Regions from separate parts of the Aeribacillus pallidus genome, predicted to be linked through region 3. Evidence: riboswitches for the same ligand, from Rfam matches in the RefSeq annotation. Region 3 holds a riboswitch; each other region holds the start of a gene.

Region 1 (4,375 bases), on a different contig from region 3:
CACTGGAGATGACGGTGTCATAATGAGGGATTTTAGATTTCGTTTTGAACAAACATTCCATTCCCTTTTGACATATAGGGGGATTACTCCAGCCTACATACCTTTTGGAAACATTGGCTTCTGTTAGGCCATGACGTAATAAGAGCACAACCACAGAACGATCCATAACATCACTTCTCCCCCTTCGATACTCGCGCCAATGATGTCACCTGTGATTCCGCCGAAATGTTTCATAATAAATCGGTAAGTAAAAATCAACCAAAGTATAAAAGTAAATACGAGCCACCAATAGATGAAAAAAGCTTCCTTCACAAACGAATAGATAATGATAGAAAAAACGAAAACATACATAGGATAGACAATCAGATTTTGTTTTCCGACTCCATTCTTAAAAAAAACCGCCATTCCTTCCTCACGTGCGGGTTTACCCATGACAAGTAAATACCCTGCTCCAATCCTAGAAAGAAAAGGAATGGAAATCATGATAAATAATAGCTTTACGTCAATCCGGGCGATCGTTTCATACATCACAAAAAATTTTGCCGACAACAAGAGGATAACGGATAATACGCCAAATGCCCCCACTCTCGGGTCTTTCATAATATCTAAACGCTTTTCCCGATCACGATATGAAAAATAGGCATCACTGCAATCAATCCAGCCGTCAACATGAATGCCTCCGGTCAACAAAATACTAGTTAAAAACACAATAAAAGTGACAGCCAGTATGGAAAAAGGACTCCAAACACTTAACAAATAGAGTAGCCCCCAAAGGATCAAGCCAATGAAAAGACCGATAAGAGGAAAGGATTGGATCATCCTTTTTTTCGTTATGCTTTGTATAGGGATCGACCGATGGATCGGAATGGCTGAAAAAAACTGAAGAGCAAGCAAAAAACCGTTTTTCGCATCCTGTAGCGCCTTTTTCACTTTGTCTAACCCTCTTTCCCCGTTGCCAACTTGACGATCTCATCTATGTTCACGTACGTCCGAATATGGTCCGCAAGGCGATCATACTGTTTATCTTTTTTTGCTGTAATTAAGAGCGTTTTTTGTTCTGGAAGGCCTTTTTTACGCCGAAGTTGATTCAGCCAAAAGGTTCTCCATTCATCATTGTGGAATAGATGATGGACATATGTTCCGATCACAGCCCCATCTTCACGGATCCATCCATCGGCCGCTTGACCATTTTCATCAAAAAGAAAAGGAGAAAATCGCTCATCTTCTCGCATTTTTTGCGTAATGCCTGTATGAATTTCGTAACCGGCTATGGTGACTGTGGGGTGGGTCATCCCCTTTATCCTCTTTGTCTTCTTTTCATTGAAAAAAATCGTTTGAACTGGAAGCAACCCGATTCCTTCCGTTTCAGGCCCATGTACCCCACTGTCCGCTCCATATGGATCTAATAGTTTTTCCGAAAGCATTTGATAGCCACCGCAAATGCCAACGACGGTTCCACCGTTTTGCACATATTGAACAAGTGCTTGATCCAACTCTCGTTTTTTTATCGTTTGTAGATCGTGAATCGTACTTCTTGTCCCTGGAATGATCACTGCGTCTGGATGTCCAAGTTGATCAACATGGTCCACCCAGCGAATCGCCACATCTTCTTCAAATAGAAAAGGCTCTACATCTGTAAAATTCGAAATATAAGGATGACGAATAACGGCAATGTCAAGAAAATGATCATTTAATACTTTTGTTCGAATCGATAATGAATCTTCTCCATCAATTTGGTGATCGTCTAAGTAAGGGAGCACCCCAAGCACTTTGATCCCTGTCTGTTTTTCAATCCATTCTACACCGCTTTGAAAAAGGCTGATATCTCCTCGAAACTTATTGATAATCACACCTTTAACTCTCTTTCTTTCGTGAGGTTCTAACAATGCAAGCGTCCCGACAATGCTTGCAAATACTCCCCCTCTTTCAATATCTGTCACTAAAATGACCGGGACATCCATAAGTTCGGCGACTTTCATATTGACAAGATCTCGATCTTTTAAGTTCACTTCCACAGGACTTCCTGCTCCTTCAACGACAAGAAGATCGTATTCGTTACTTAACTCATTTAATGCGGTTTGTATGACCGATAATCCTTTCTCATAAAAGTCATTACGATAGTCTTGTCCAGAAAACGTGTCATAGCTTTTCCCAAATAATACGACTTCTGAATGTGTGTCATTTCTCGGTTTTAATAAAATCGGATTCATATAAACCGTTGCTTCTGTTCGGGCGGCTTCAGCTTGTATTCCTTGGGCGCGGCCAATTTCCTTTCCATCAAAGGTGACATACGAATTATTGGACATATTTTGTGATTTAAACGGCGCAGTTTTATATCCTAAATCGGAAAAAATCCGGCAAAAACCCGTTGTAATAAAGCTTTTCCCTACATTCGAAGCCGTCCCATGAATCATAATCCCTTTCACCATCATCATCCCTTCATTTTTAGCGCGATTCCTGTTTCTACAAGAAATGCTGTATCTGCTCGATTGACTATTTTTTGATGCAAGAGGCCAATCATCCTCTGATAGGCAAACACATACGGGTCATCAAGGTTTCCATCGTGTAATAGTTCATTGGAGACAAGAATGAACGTATGGACACGAGCAGAAAAAGCATCAATGGTATTCATTACCTTTAAAACTGTACTATTCATAAAAGCTTCGCTAGTTGATGGTGGAGAACATTCAAATTGATGAAAACAAACATTGCCCATCCATGTCGTAAGACAATCTAAAAGAATTACATCTTCCTTTCCAAAATTCGAAATCAAATGAAAATTTGGATGGGGAAATTCCCATGTTTTCCATGGCATCGGGCTTTTTTCTCGTGCTAAGCGGTGAAGGGTAATACGTTTTCTCATTTCGTCATCAGTTCCTTCACTTGTCGCAATATAATGTAGATGGAGCTGATGTTCACTCGCTATTTCCACCGCCAACTGTTCGGCAAACGAGCTTTTTCCGCTCCGCACACCGCCAGTAACAAATATCATCACTTTGCCTTCCACTCCCTTAACGTACTGAGCTATCAATCATTTTCTTCTTTCTTCCGAACAGCAGCGCGAGCTTTTTTAGGAATTACTTCAACTTTTGCTTTCATTAATCATGTCTTTTTTCTACTAGTAGGAAATAAAAAACGACATCTCCTACATAAAAAGGGAGATGTCGTTATATTCAGTAAAATAGCCAATAAATGGCTACGATTCGGCATCAAACAGGCGAACCGCCTTCCAACGACACCTCCCTATCCTCGTAGGTAAAATGGTGTCTAGAAAATGGGCAGGTCTCCTGGCTCATGGTCATCGCATCCTATACCTTCCCATGCAAAATGCATAGTGGTCTCTTATAGGATGCTCTCCATTCACAGTGGCGGGACCGCGTTGGATTTTCACCAAACTTCCCTTTTAAGCTGTCTTTCTAACAGCACCCATTTTCCATTCCCTATGTAATTGTCTTTTTTCAACATTATACGTAATAAAGGGGGACTTGTATATAAATAATAATTCTAATTCAAAACTTTTCGGTATGTTTGATCATCACAAGGTTTTGATTTATAGGGTTAAATCCCTTTCTTTTGTCTTCACGCTTCCCTGTTGGAAACCAGATTTTCCTCTTTAACTACTTTTTTATATTTATTTTAAAATAAAAATTTGGGTGCGTGAAATTATTTATTGGTAGAAGAAGTTGTTTTTCTTTTTATTTTCGTTTCCTCGTAGTATAATATTTTTCGTGATTCGAAATAGTTTTTGAGAGGAGTTATTTTATGCAGTGTGATGAGACGCGACTTTGGACGAAGTCGTTTACTTTATTAGTTCTTGGGAACATGTTTGTGTTTATGAGCTTTCAAATGTTGTTGCCGACATTACCACCGCAAGCGAAAGAAATTGGTGCCTCTCCGTTAGAAGTTGGACTGGTCACATCTTTATTTACGTTTGGAGCTGTATTGATTCGTCCGTTGATTGGATTTCTTTTAGGTAGTTCTAAACGAAAATGGATGGTTGTTGTTGGAGCTACCGCCCTACTCCTCCTTACCTTTTCATATATGTATGCCGCTATGATCGGATTGTTTTTATGGTTGCGACTTCTTCATGGATTCGCTTGGGGGTGGTCAACGACAGCGAACGGCACAGCAGCTGTTGAACTTGTCCCATCCAAACGAATCGGTGAAGGCATGGGATATTTTGCATTATCAATGACTGTGGCTATGATTGCTGCACCAAGTTTAGGAATCATTTTGTACCAAAATTGGGGATTTGAAACATTAATTTGTGTCGCAAGTGTAATTGGGCTTGTTGCCGTTCTTATTTTAACAAGTGTTCATTACGAAACGCCTGAATCTGTTCTTCAAAACAAGCTCCAGTGGAAAAAGTTCTCGT
Region 2 (4,375 bases), on a different contig from region 3:
GCCCGGTACTTTTTATTCGTTAATTGAGCTTGTAAAACAGGAATCCGATTCAAATCAATAACGTTATCGAGCATACGAATTTGAATCGGGATCAGTCGTTCGAGAACATCTTCCATCACCGCACGGGCTAACGAGATGGACGATAAGTTACAAACAACAAAGTCACCAGGACGTTTTTCAATTATTATTTTTCCATCTTCGGTATATTGTGTCGATTGAATCGTTGGGCTTTGATTTTGGGTAATTTCGGTACACAAATTGCTAGAATAAATCATCCCCAGATGCTTCATCGGATTTTTTCGATTAACCTCATCCCGGTAAAACATAAAAGGGGTTCCTGTTTCTAATTGACTCTTTAAAATTCCTTTCATAACTTCGATTGCGGGTACTTTTTCTTTTGATAGCATTGGGTGGTTGACGCATTCGAAATATTTCTCACGAAAAGAACCTTGTCCTTTTTTTTCATCGTAAAAGTCTTCCAATGAATAACCCATCACTTTTCGAACTTCATGTGGGTCAAATAAATACCAATCTTCGCGGGCTTCCACTTTTTCCATAAATAAATCGGGGATGCATACTCCTGTAAATAAGTCGTGCGTACGGAAGCGTTCGTCCCCGTTATTTAACTTCGCATCTAAAAAGGAAAAGATGTCTTTATGCCAAACGTCGAGGTAGACACAAATGGCTCCTTTTCGTTGACCGAGCTGATCGACGCTAACGGCCGTGTTGTTTAACTGCTTCATCCACGGAAGAACACCGGAGGAAGCTCCTTTAAATCCTTTTATATCACTTCCTCGGCTTCGGATTTTTCCAAGATAGACACCGATTCCACCACCATATTTGGATAAGTTAGCAATATCCGTATTGCTATCAAATATTCCTTGTAAACTATCATCCACCGTATCTATAAAACAACTAGATAATTGTCCATATGTTTTCCCAGCATTTGCTAGAGTAGGGGTAGCGACTGTCATATATAAATGGCTTAACGCCCAATACGCTTCTTGGATATAGTGCATTCGGATTTCAGCTGGTTCATCTTGCATTAACGTCATAGCGATGATCATCCAACGTTCCTGAGGTAGTTCATAAAGTTCTTTATCGTACCCACGTGCTAAGTACCGGTCAGATAATGTTCGTAAACCAATGTATGTAAACAATTGATCTTTGGAAGAATCGATGAACTTTTCAAGCTGTTCAATTTCCTTTTGTGTATACTTTTTGAGTAAAAACGGAGCGTAGATCCCTTTATTTACTAATGTAACGATTAAGTCGTAAAAAGACCCGTATTTTTGTTGAACATGATATCTACGATTCCGGGCTGCTTGACGATACAATTGGTGGAGATGTAAGTGAGCAGCAACATATGTCCAATCAGGTTCTTCTACATCGATTTGGGCTAAGCTTTCTAATATCATTTCATGGAGCCATTCATCTTCAGAAAGCCAAGGTTTATGAGATAACACTCGATTACTTCGACAAATAAGATGCTCGACGTATTTTGATGGAAAACGAGGGCTTATTTCCGAAAAGATTTCTTCAGACAAAAGAGTCGTCAGTTGTGTCATATGGTTTCCTCCTATTTAGTCAAAATAAATAAAAAAGCCGCTCCCAAAATTGAGCGGATCAAACGATAGGAAAAGGAGGATGCCACCTTTTCACCTATCGTTTCATCTTCTCAATCCCCGGAGAATTGAAACTACTCCAAAAACAGGCAGGTCTCCTGACTTATGCTTCCTCCTACTTAGGACCCTTCCCGTATAGACGCCGATTAAGCTGGTCTAAACAGTGGATGTGTCCTGTTCGTCCACACTTACAGTTGCGGGGACAGTTCCGGAATTTCACCGGATTCCCTATTAAGTCCAGTTTGGACACCTGTTTTCGTGGTGAAAACACAATATATTGTTGTATTAATTTGCGGTAATACTATATATCGTAAATGATTATACCACACTCGTCATATAAAAAACAACCAAAAAGTCCACCATTTTTGAAAATTGTACCATCTTTCTTGTTGTAACAAATTTGTAACACGAAAATCGTTGACGAAGAGGGGAGTACAACTTATAATGAAATTGAAAATCGTTCTCAATCAAAAAAATTACCCCCTCTATACAAGGATGGAGAATGATTCATGAAAAACCCCCTTTTGCCCTAGAAAAAGACGAGTCATAGCGACTCGTCTTTTTTTGTTGTGCGCCCGGCATGGGTGTAATCTATAGGGTTAATGAAATTCCACATCAATACGTCGACGTTGAGGTGGATTTTTTTTCGTTGCCCGAATCTCTAATATCCCATTGCGGTACGTGGCTTTAATCGAAGATTCGTCGATATCAGCAGGTAGGGTAAGGGAACGATGAAACTTACCGAAATACCGCTCTTGATGATGGGTTTGCTCTTCTTTAACGTCATAATGCCGTTCAATCTTACCACTGATTGATAATACGTTATGATCGACATCAATCGTTACATCTTCTTTTCTCTCTAGACCAGGAATTTCACAATGAACAATCACTTCGAGGTCGGTTTCATGTACATCCATTCTTGGTGTGCCAAAACGTTCCGGTGTCCAAGAAAACAGTTGCGGAAAACTGGAATTAAAAAACCGCTCTAAATCTCGTTGAAAACGTGTAAATGGATGTTCATACGGTGTTAGAGCCATTCGTTTTATCCTCCTTCGTTAAATGCTTCGAAATTAGTTTTAATACGTTCAAAAATATTATTCATTAATAATAAAAAACGCGAACAAATGAAGGCGCTTTCATGAAAATTATAAAAATTTATTATTTTTAGTATTGTTTTCCTAAAGTAATCATGTTATATTGTCTATCATACAAAAACAATTGTACTCTACGAAAATACAAAAAGAGGTGAGGCACTCATGAATGGCGTGATTAAAATTGGGTTGTTAGGCTTAGGGACGGTCGGTTCTGGGGTGGTAAAAATTATCCGTAATCACCAAAAAGAGTTACAACATCAAGTCGGTTGCCCGGTACACGTTCAAAAGGTGTTATTACGCGACGTAAATAAAAGGCGCCTAGTCGATATTGAAAAAGATTTGTTAACAACTGATCCAGATGAAGTGATTAATGATCCGGAAATTGATGTGATTGTAGAGGTAATGGGAGGAATTGAAGAGGCTCGTAAGTATATTTTACAAGCATTAAACAATAACAAGCATGTTGTTACGGCAAATAAAGATTTAATTGCATTGTATGGTTCCGAGTTACAGGACGCGGCAAACAGAAACGGATGCGACTTGTATTACGAAGCAAGTGTTGCTGGTGGTATCCCAATCATTCGTACCATTATCGATGGGCTCGTCTCCGATCGTATTCAAAAAGTGATGGGGATTGTCAATGGAACAACAAACTATATTTTAACGCAAATGGACCAAAAAGGGTTGCCATATGAAGTCGCTTTAAAACAAGCGCAAGACTTAGGATTTGCCGAAGTCGATCCTACATCAGATGTAGAAGGTCTAGATGCGGCCAGAAAAATGGCCATTTTAGCTCGACTTGCATTTTCGATGAATATCGATTTAGAAGATGTGGAAGTAGAAGGAATTGCGAACGTTTCGAAAGAAGACTTAGAGTATGGAAAACAATTTGGGTACACAATGAAGCTAATCGGATTTGCACATCGAGATCAAAATCGGGTTGAAGTGAGTGTACAACCTACGTTTCTCACTCAAGGACACCCATTAGCGTCCGTAAATAATGAATACAATGCGGTGTATGTCACTGGTGAGGCCGTAGGTGAAACGATGTTTTACGGACCGGGTGCAGGTAGCTTACCAACAGCTACATCCGTTGTAGCCGATATCGTTTCCGTCATTAAACATATGCGGCTTGGGGTAACAGGTCGGGAATCGTTCCGCCCGCAATTTGACAAACAATTAAAAAATCCAGACGAACGGTTTGCCAAATATTTTTTAAGACTTCACTTGAAGGATGAAGTCGGTACGTTTGCTGAAATGACGAGCTTATTTGCGAAGTACAATGTAAGCTTTGAAAAAATTTTACAACTTCCTTTGAAAAACGAAAATACAGTTGAAGTTGCTGTCGTCACTCACTATGCATCATTATACCAATACCAACATTTATTGCATGAACTGAAACGACTAGATGTTGTGAAAGATTTCATCAGCATTTACCGTGTTGAAGGGAGCTAGCCAGCATGTTATGGGAAGGATTATTAAAAAAGTATCACGATTATTTACCGGTAACAGAGAAAACACCAGCACTCACCCTACAAGAAGGAAATACGCCGCTTCTCTTTTTACAACGTCTGTCTGAACAATGGGGAATCAAATTATACGTAAAAGTGGAGGGGGCGAATCCAACTGGTTCGTTTAAAGACCGTGGAATGGTCA
Region 3 (4,375 bases):
CTAAAAAGGATGAAAAAATAATACCTGTTAAAATGAGTGTTTCTACTCGTAAATGGTGATCGATCGCTTTTGCAAACCGTAATACGAGCCATAATGTAAGTAAAGCAAACGCAATACTAACAAACGGTAAGGTTAACCCATTAATGATTGGAAATTGCCATTGAAAAAAAATCACTAAGACGGCACCGACGGACGCACCAGAAGAGACACCTAACGTATAAGGATCTGCCAGTGGGTTTTTTAACAGTCCTTGAAAGGCTGCCCCAGCTAATGATAGTGATGCACCCACTAAAAAGGCTAATACCACTCGTGGCAAACGTACGTTCCAAATAACATTTTTCATCACATCGGTTACGCCATCTGGTAAAGGGACAGCCAACCATTTATGTAAGAAGATTTGACCAATAATAGAAAAGGGAATCGACAGCGCCCCTGCCGATACCCCCAATGCTATACATCCAATCGCAATAACAATAGCTAAGACAGTTTGTATTTTTTTATTTAAATTGATCTGGATAAATGGCTTTTGCAAGCTCCTCGACCCCTTCAATAATTCGTGGCCCCGGACGGGATAATAAATCAGCCTGTACATCATAGACGGCTTTATTTTTAACCGCTTTTACGTCTTGCCAACCTTCGCGGGATAGCACTTGTTCAATCGCATTGTCCACATAATAACCATATGTCGTAATAATTACATCCGGATTATACGAAATGGCTGCTTCTTCAGTAATGAGTGGCCAGCCTTCTTGTTCAACGGCGTTTTTCGCCCCTAACATTTCAATCGCTTCATCAATGTATGTACCTTTTCCGGCTGAATAAAGCTCCGGCTGTGGCGAAATTTCTATCCAAACCACTTTCGGTTCTCCGTTATCCATTTGAGCCACTTGATCTTTTAGTTCGTTTAAGCGATTTGTGAGGTCACTAACAACTGTCTCTGCTTGTTCCTGTTGTCCCGTTAAATTTCCGACTTGAACGATTGTATCAAAAATACCTTGAATACTTTTTGCTTCAGGAACAACAAATACCGGAACACCTGCATCTTGTAATTGTTTTACAAGTGTATCTTCTTGGTGATTGCGTGAACCATGGTCTAACACTAAATCCGGTTCAAGAGACAAGATTTTTTCAACATCAAATTCCATTCCACCAACTTTTTCTTTATTCAACACATCTTCTGGATAATTATCCCAATCAGATACACCAACAACTGCATCCCCTAAACCAATGGCATATAAAATTTCTGTATTGCTCGGAATAAGCGATACGATTCGTTCCGGTTGTTTATCTAATTGCACTTCATTCCCTAACGCATCCGTCACTACAGGTAATGATTGTGTCTCCTCTGATGTTACTTCATTTGTTGGTGTTGATCCTTCTTGATTACAACCAGACAACACCAACAACAGCATGAGCATGAGAGCTGCTAACTGTTTCCACCATTTCATAGTCCTTACCCCTTCCTCATTTTTGTAGGGTTGAAAAAAGCCCATCCAAAATCGGATGAGCTAAAACGGACATCATGAAAAAAATCACTTCACGGTCCGTTTCAAAAGCTCAACCCCCGAAGCTTTGAAACTTAGAACGAGATGGCAGGTCTACTGACTTAGGTTTCTTCCTAAGCAAGCCCTTCCCATGCTATAAATCTAGCACAGTGGTATGCTCGCTTCGTCCACCTTTACAGTTGCGGGGACAGTTTCGGATTTTCACCGAATTCCCTATTAAGTCCAAATGGGACACCATCTGTTCTTTCAGTTCATATTAGGTCGTATTTTTAATACAATCCTCTTAATATGTTACAAAAATATTAATATTTAGACAAGAAGTTTTTTTCAATCAAGTTATCTATCTTGGTTTCTCATGAAACAAAATTATTCATCAAAATGTACCTCTGTTTGACAATCAATGACACCGTAGGGTTGTACACAAGACGCCCAAATTTACGTGTCTGATGGATTAATCCATGGTAAGAAAAAGGTAAAGGTTGTACCATGGCCAACTTTACTTTGAACCGAAATATATCCTTTATGCGATTCGACAATATTTTTGGCAATTGCTAACCCTAATCCCGTTCCAGAACGGCCTCTAGTACGCGCTTTATCTGCTTTATAAAAACGCTCAAAAACAAACGGTAAGTCTTCTTCTGGAATCCCAGAACCTGAGTCTTGAATATGAACGGTTAATCCTTTTTCATCCAAATTTTGAATCACTTTGACAAAGCCACCATTCGGAGTATGGCGCAGGGCGTTATCAATTAAATTTGTTAATACTTGTTCAATGCGATCAGGATCCATAAAAAATGGATGAGTGTCACTATTTGATTGAAACGATAGTTCAACCTCTTTCTCCTTTGCAATCCCTTGAAACTTATTCGTTACTCTCTCGATAAAAGAAGTGACCTCTACTTGTTCGATGTTTAGTGACTGGTGACCGGCCTCCATACGGGCAAGGTCCAGTAAATCATTGACTAATCGTCCCATCCGTAATGATTCATCATAAATAATTTTAGCAATTTCTTTTTTCTCTTCTTCTGTTTCTGCGATATCGTCAACGATAGCTTCACTATACCCTTGCAGCATCGAAATCGGCGTACGAAGCTCATGGGAGACGTTAGCGATAAAGTCTTTTCTCAATTTATCGAGACGACGTTCTTCCGTCATATCTCGTACGACGGTCACGGCCCCCCGAATTGAGTCTTTATTATACAATGGACTCACTATAATCACATACGAACGCCCTTGAACAGTAATTTCTCCAGTTTGCTCTTGTTCGGTTTTGACCATTTTTTTAAATAGTTCTTTCAATTTTGAAGGAATTTCTTTTTGATTCTCGTCTCCTTTTTCAAAATACCAATTTTGTAAAAACCGTTCTGCTGGTGGATTGGAAACTTGAATATCCCCATCCCGATTTAACGTAATAACTCCATCAGCCATGCTGCTTAAAATACTAGCTAGTTGTTCTTTTTCTTGATTTAAGGCATTAATATGAAACTTCAATTGTCGGCCCATTTGATTAAAGGCCGTAGCTAGCTCCCCAATTTCATCATGGGTTAAAATCGGAACTTTCGTATCGAATTTCCCTCTAGAGACAGCAAACGCTGCCTCTTTCATTTTTCGTAAAGGGGCGGTAATTCGTGTCGATAAGAAAAAGGCAAAAATCGTTGTTAAAAAAATTGCGATACCAGCGGCAAGCAAAATTAAATTGGTTGTTTGTTTGGACGTCTCTTTCAACACTTGCAGCGATTGAAAGACATAAATCATCCCACGATTTGTTGGCAACTGAAACGGCACAGAAATCACTAAAAGATTTTCATAGCGATTTTGCGAACTAGATAAAGAAAGTTCTTGTTTGGAAGCTTCAGCGCCATCGTTCCACGACGACCGAATAAATTCAGTGACAGCCCTTTTTTCTTCTAGCGACATGTTCGGAGAATAAATTGTTTCATCGTCATACAAAACGATAACTTTCGTATTTTCGTCTATGAGTTCCCACGAAATATTCAATCCTGTCTCTAATTCGTCATGCTCTTCTAATATTTTCGCTATTTTTTTTGCTGTGCCGGTTAAATTCTTTTCAATGACAGTAACATGATAATTTTCAAAAAACTCTAGTAGTAAAATCGTTAAAATGAATAAAACGAAAGAGACGAGCAATAAAATCGTCCCCCACAGCTTGCCGACGACACTACGCCATAGTCTCATTCATTCACAACCTCGAATTTATAACCGACGCCCCAAACGGTCACGATCATTTTCGCAGCATGTTCCGACACGCGATTCAGTTTTTCGCGAAGACGTTTTACATGCGTATCTACGGTCCGTAAGTCACCGAAAAATTCATAGTGCCACACTTCTTTCAGCAATTGTTCACGATCAAATACTTTATCTGGAGATTTGGCTAAGAAATAAAGTAATTCGTATTCTTTCGGTGTTAAATTCACTTCATTTCCATCCGCTGTTACCCGATGGGCATCGTTATCAATCGTTAAATGTGGATAAACGATGATGTCTTTTGTTTTCGTATCTGTTTTTAAATATTGAGTAGTAGAAGAACGTCTTAACAACGCCTTTACGCGTAACACAACCTCCCGCGGACTGAACGGTTTGACAATATAATCATCAGTTCCGACTTCAAACCCTTGCACACGGTTCGCTTCTTCCCCTTTCGCCGTTAACATGATAACAGGTGTCGCTTTTTTCTCACGTAGGAGTTTACAAACTTCAATCCCGTCCTTCCCAGGCATCATTAAGTCAAGTAAAATACAATCATAGTCATTATTTAACGCTAATTCGAGCGCTATATCGCCATCTTCTGCCTCTTCGATCACATAGTTTTCTCGTTCTAAATACATTTTCAACAAACGACGAATTCTTTC

What was found. A riboswitch is a leader RNA that binds a small molecule or an ion and turns the genes downstream of it on or off. The one in region 3 is predicted to bind cobalamin.
Region 1: it holds a riboswitch for cobalamin, as region 3 does, so the genes downstream of both, ABES52_RS07020 (bifunctional adenosylcobinamide kinase/adenosylcobinamide-phosphate guanylyltransferase) here and ABES52_RS08450 (ABC transporter substrate-binding protein) in region 3, are expected to answer to the same signal.
Region 2: it holds a riboswitch for cobalamin, as region 3 does, so the genes downstream of both, ABES52_RS06595 (ribonucleoside-diphosphate reductase subunit alpha) here and ABES52_RS08450 (ABC transporter substrate-binding protein) in region 3, are expected to answer to the same signal.

The regions. Positions count from the first base shown of each region.
Region 1 is NZ_JBCNBW010000031.1:9,949-14,323, reverse strand. It holds gene ABES52_RS07035 (histidine phosphatase family protein) at 1-166, opposite strand, end outside; gene cobS (adenosylcobinamide-GDP ribazoletransferase) at 124-930, opposite strand; gene ABES52_RS07025 (cobyric acid synthase) at 936-2,426, opposite strand; gene ABES52_RS07020 (bifunctional adenosylcobinamide kinase/adenosylcobinamide-phosphate guanylyltransferase) at 2,432-2,992, opposite strand; cobalamin riboswitch at 3,261-3,445, opposite strand; gene ABES52_RS07015 (MFS transporter) at 3,763-4,375, shown strand, end outside.
Region 2 is NZ_JBCNBW010000027.1:19,813-24,187, reverse strand. It holds gene ABES52_RS06595 (ribonucleoside-diphosphate reductase subunit alpha) at 1-1,568, opposite strand, end outside; cobalamin riboswitch at 1,697-1,894, opposite strand; gene ABES52_RS06590 (Hsp20/alpha crystallin family protein) at 2,225-2,662, opposite strand; gene ABES52_RS06585 (homoserine dehydrogenase) at 2,882-4,174, shown strand; gene thrC (threonine synthase) at 4,180-4,375, shown strand, end outside.
Region 3 is NZ_JBCNBW010000034.1:177,769-182,143, reverse strand. It holds gene ABES52_RS08455 (FecCD family ABC transporter permease) at 1-532, opposite strand, end outside; gene ABES52_RS08450 (ABC transporter substrate-binding protein) at 498-1,448, opposite strand; cobalamin riboswitch at 1,575-1,759, opposite strand; gene ABES52_RS08445 (ATP-binding protein) at 1,941-3,701, opposite strand; gene ABES52_RS08440 (response regulator transcription factor) at 3,698-4,375, opposite strand, start outside.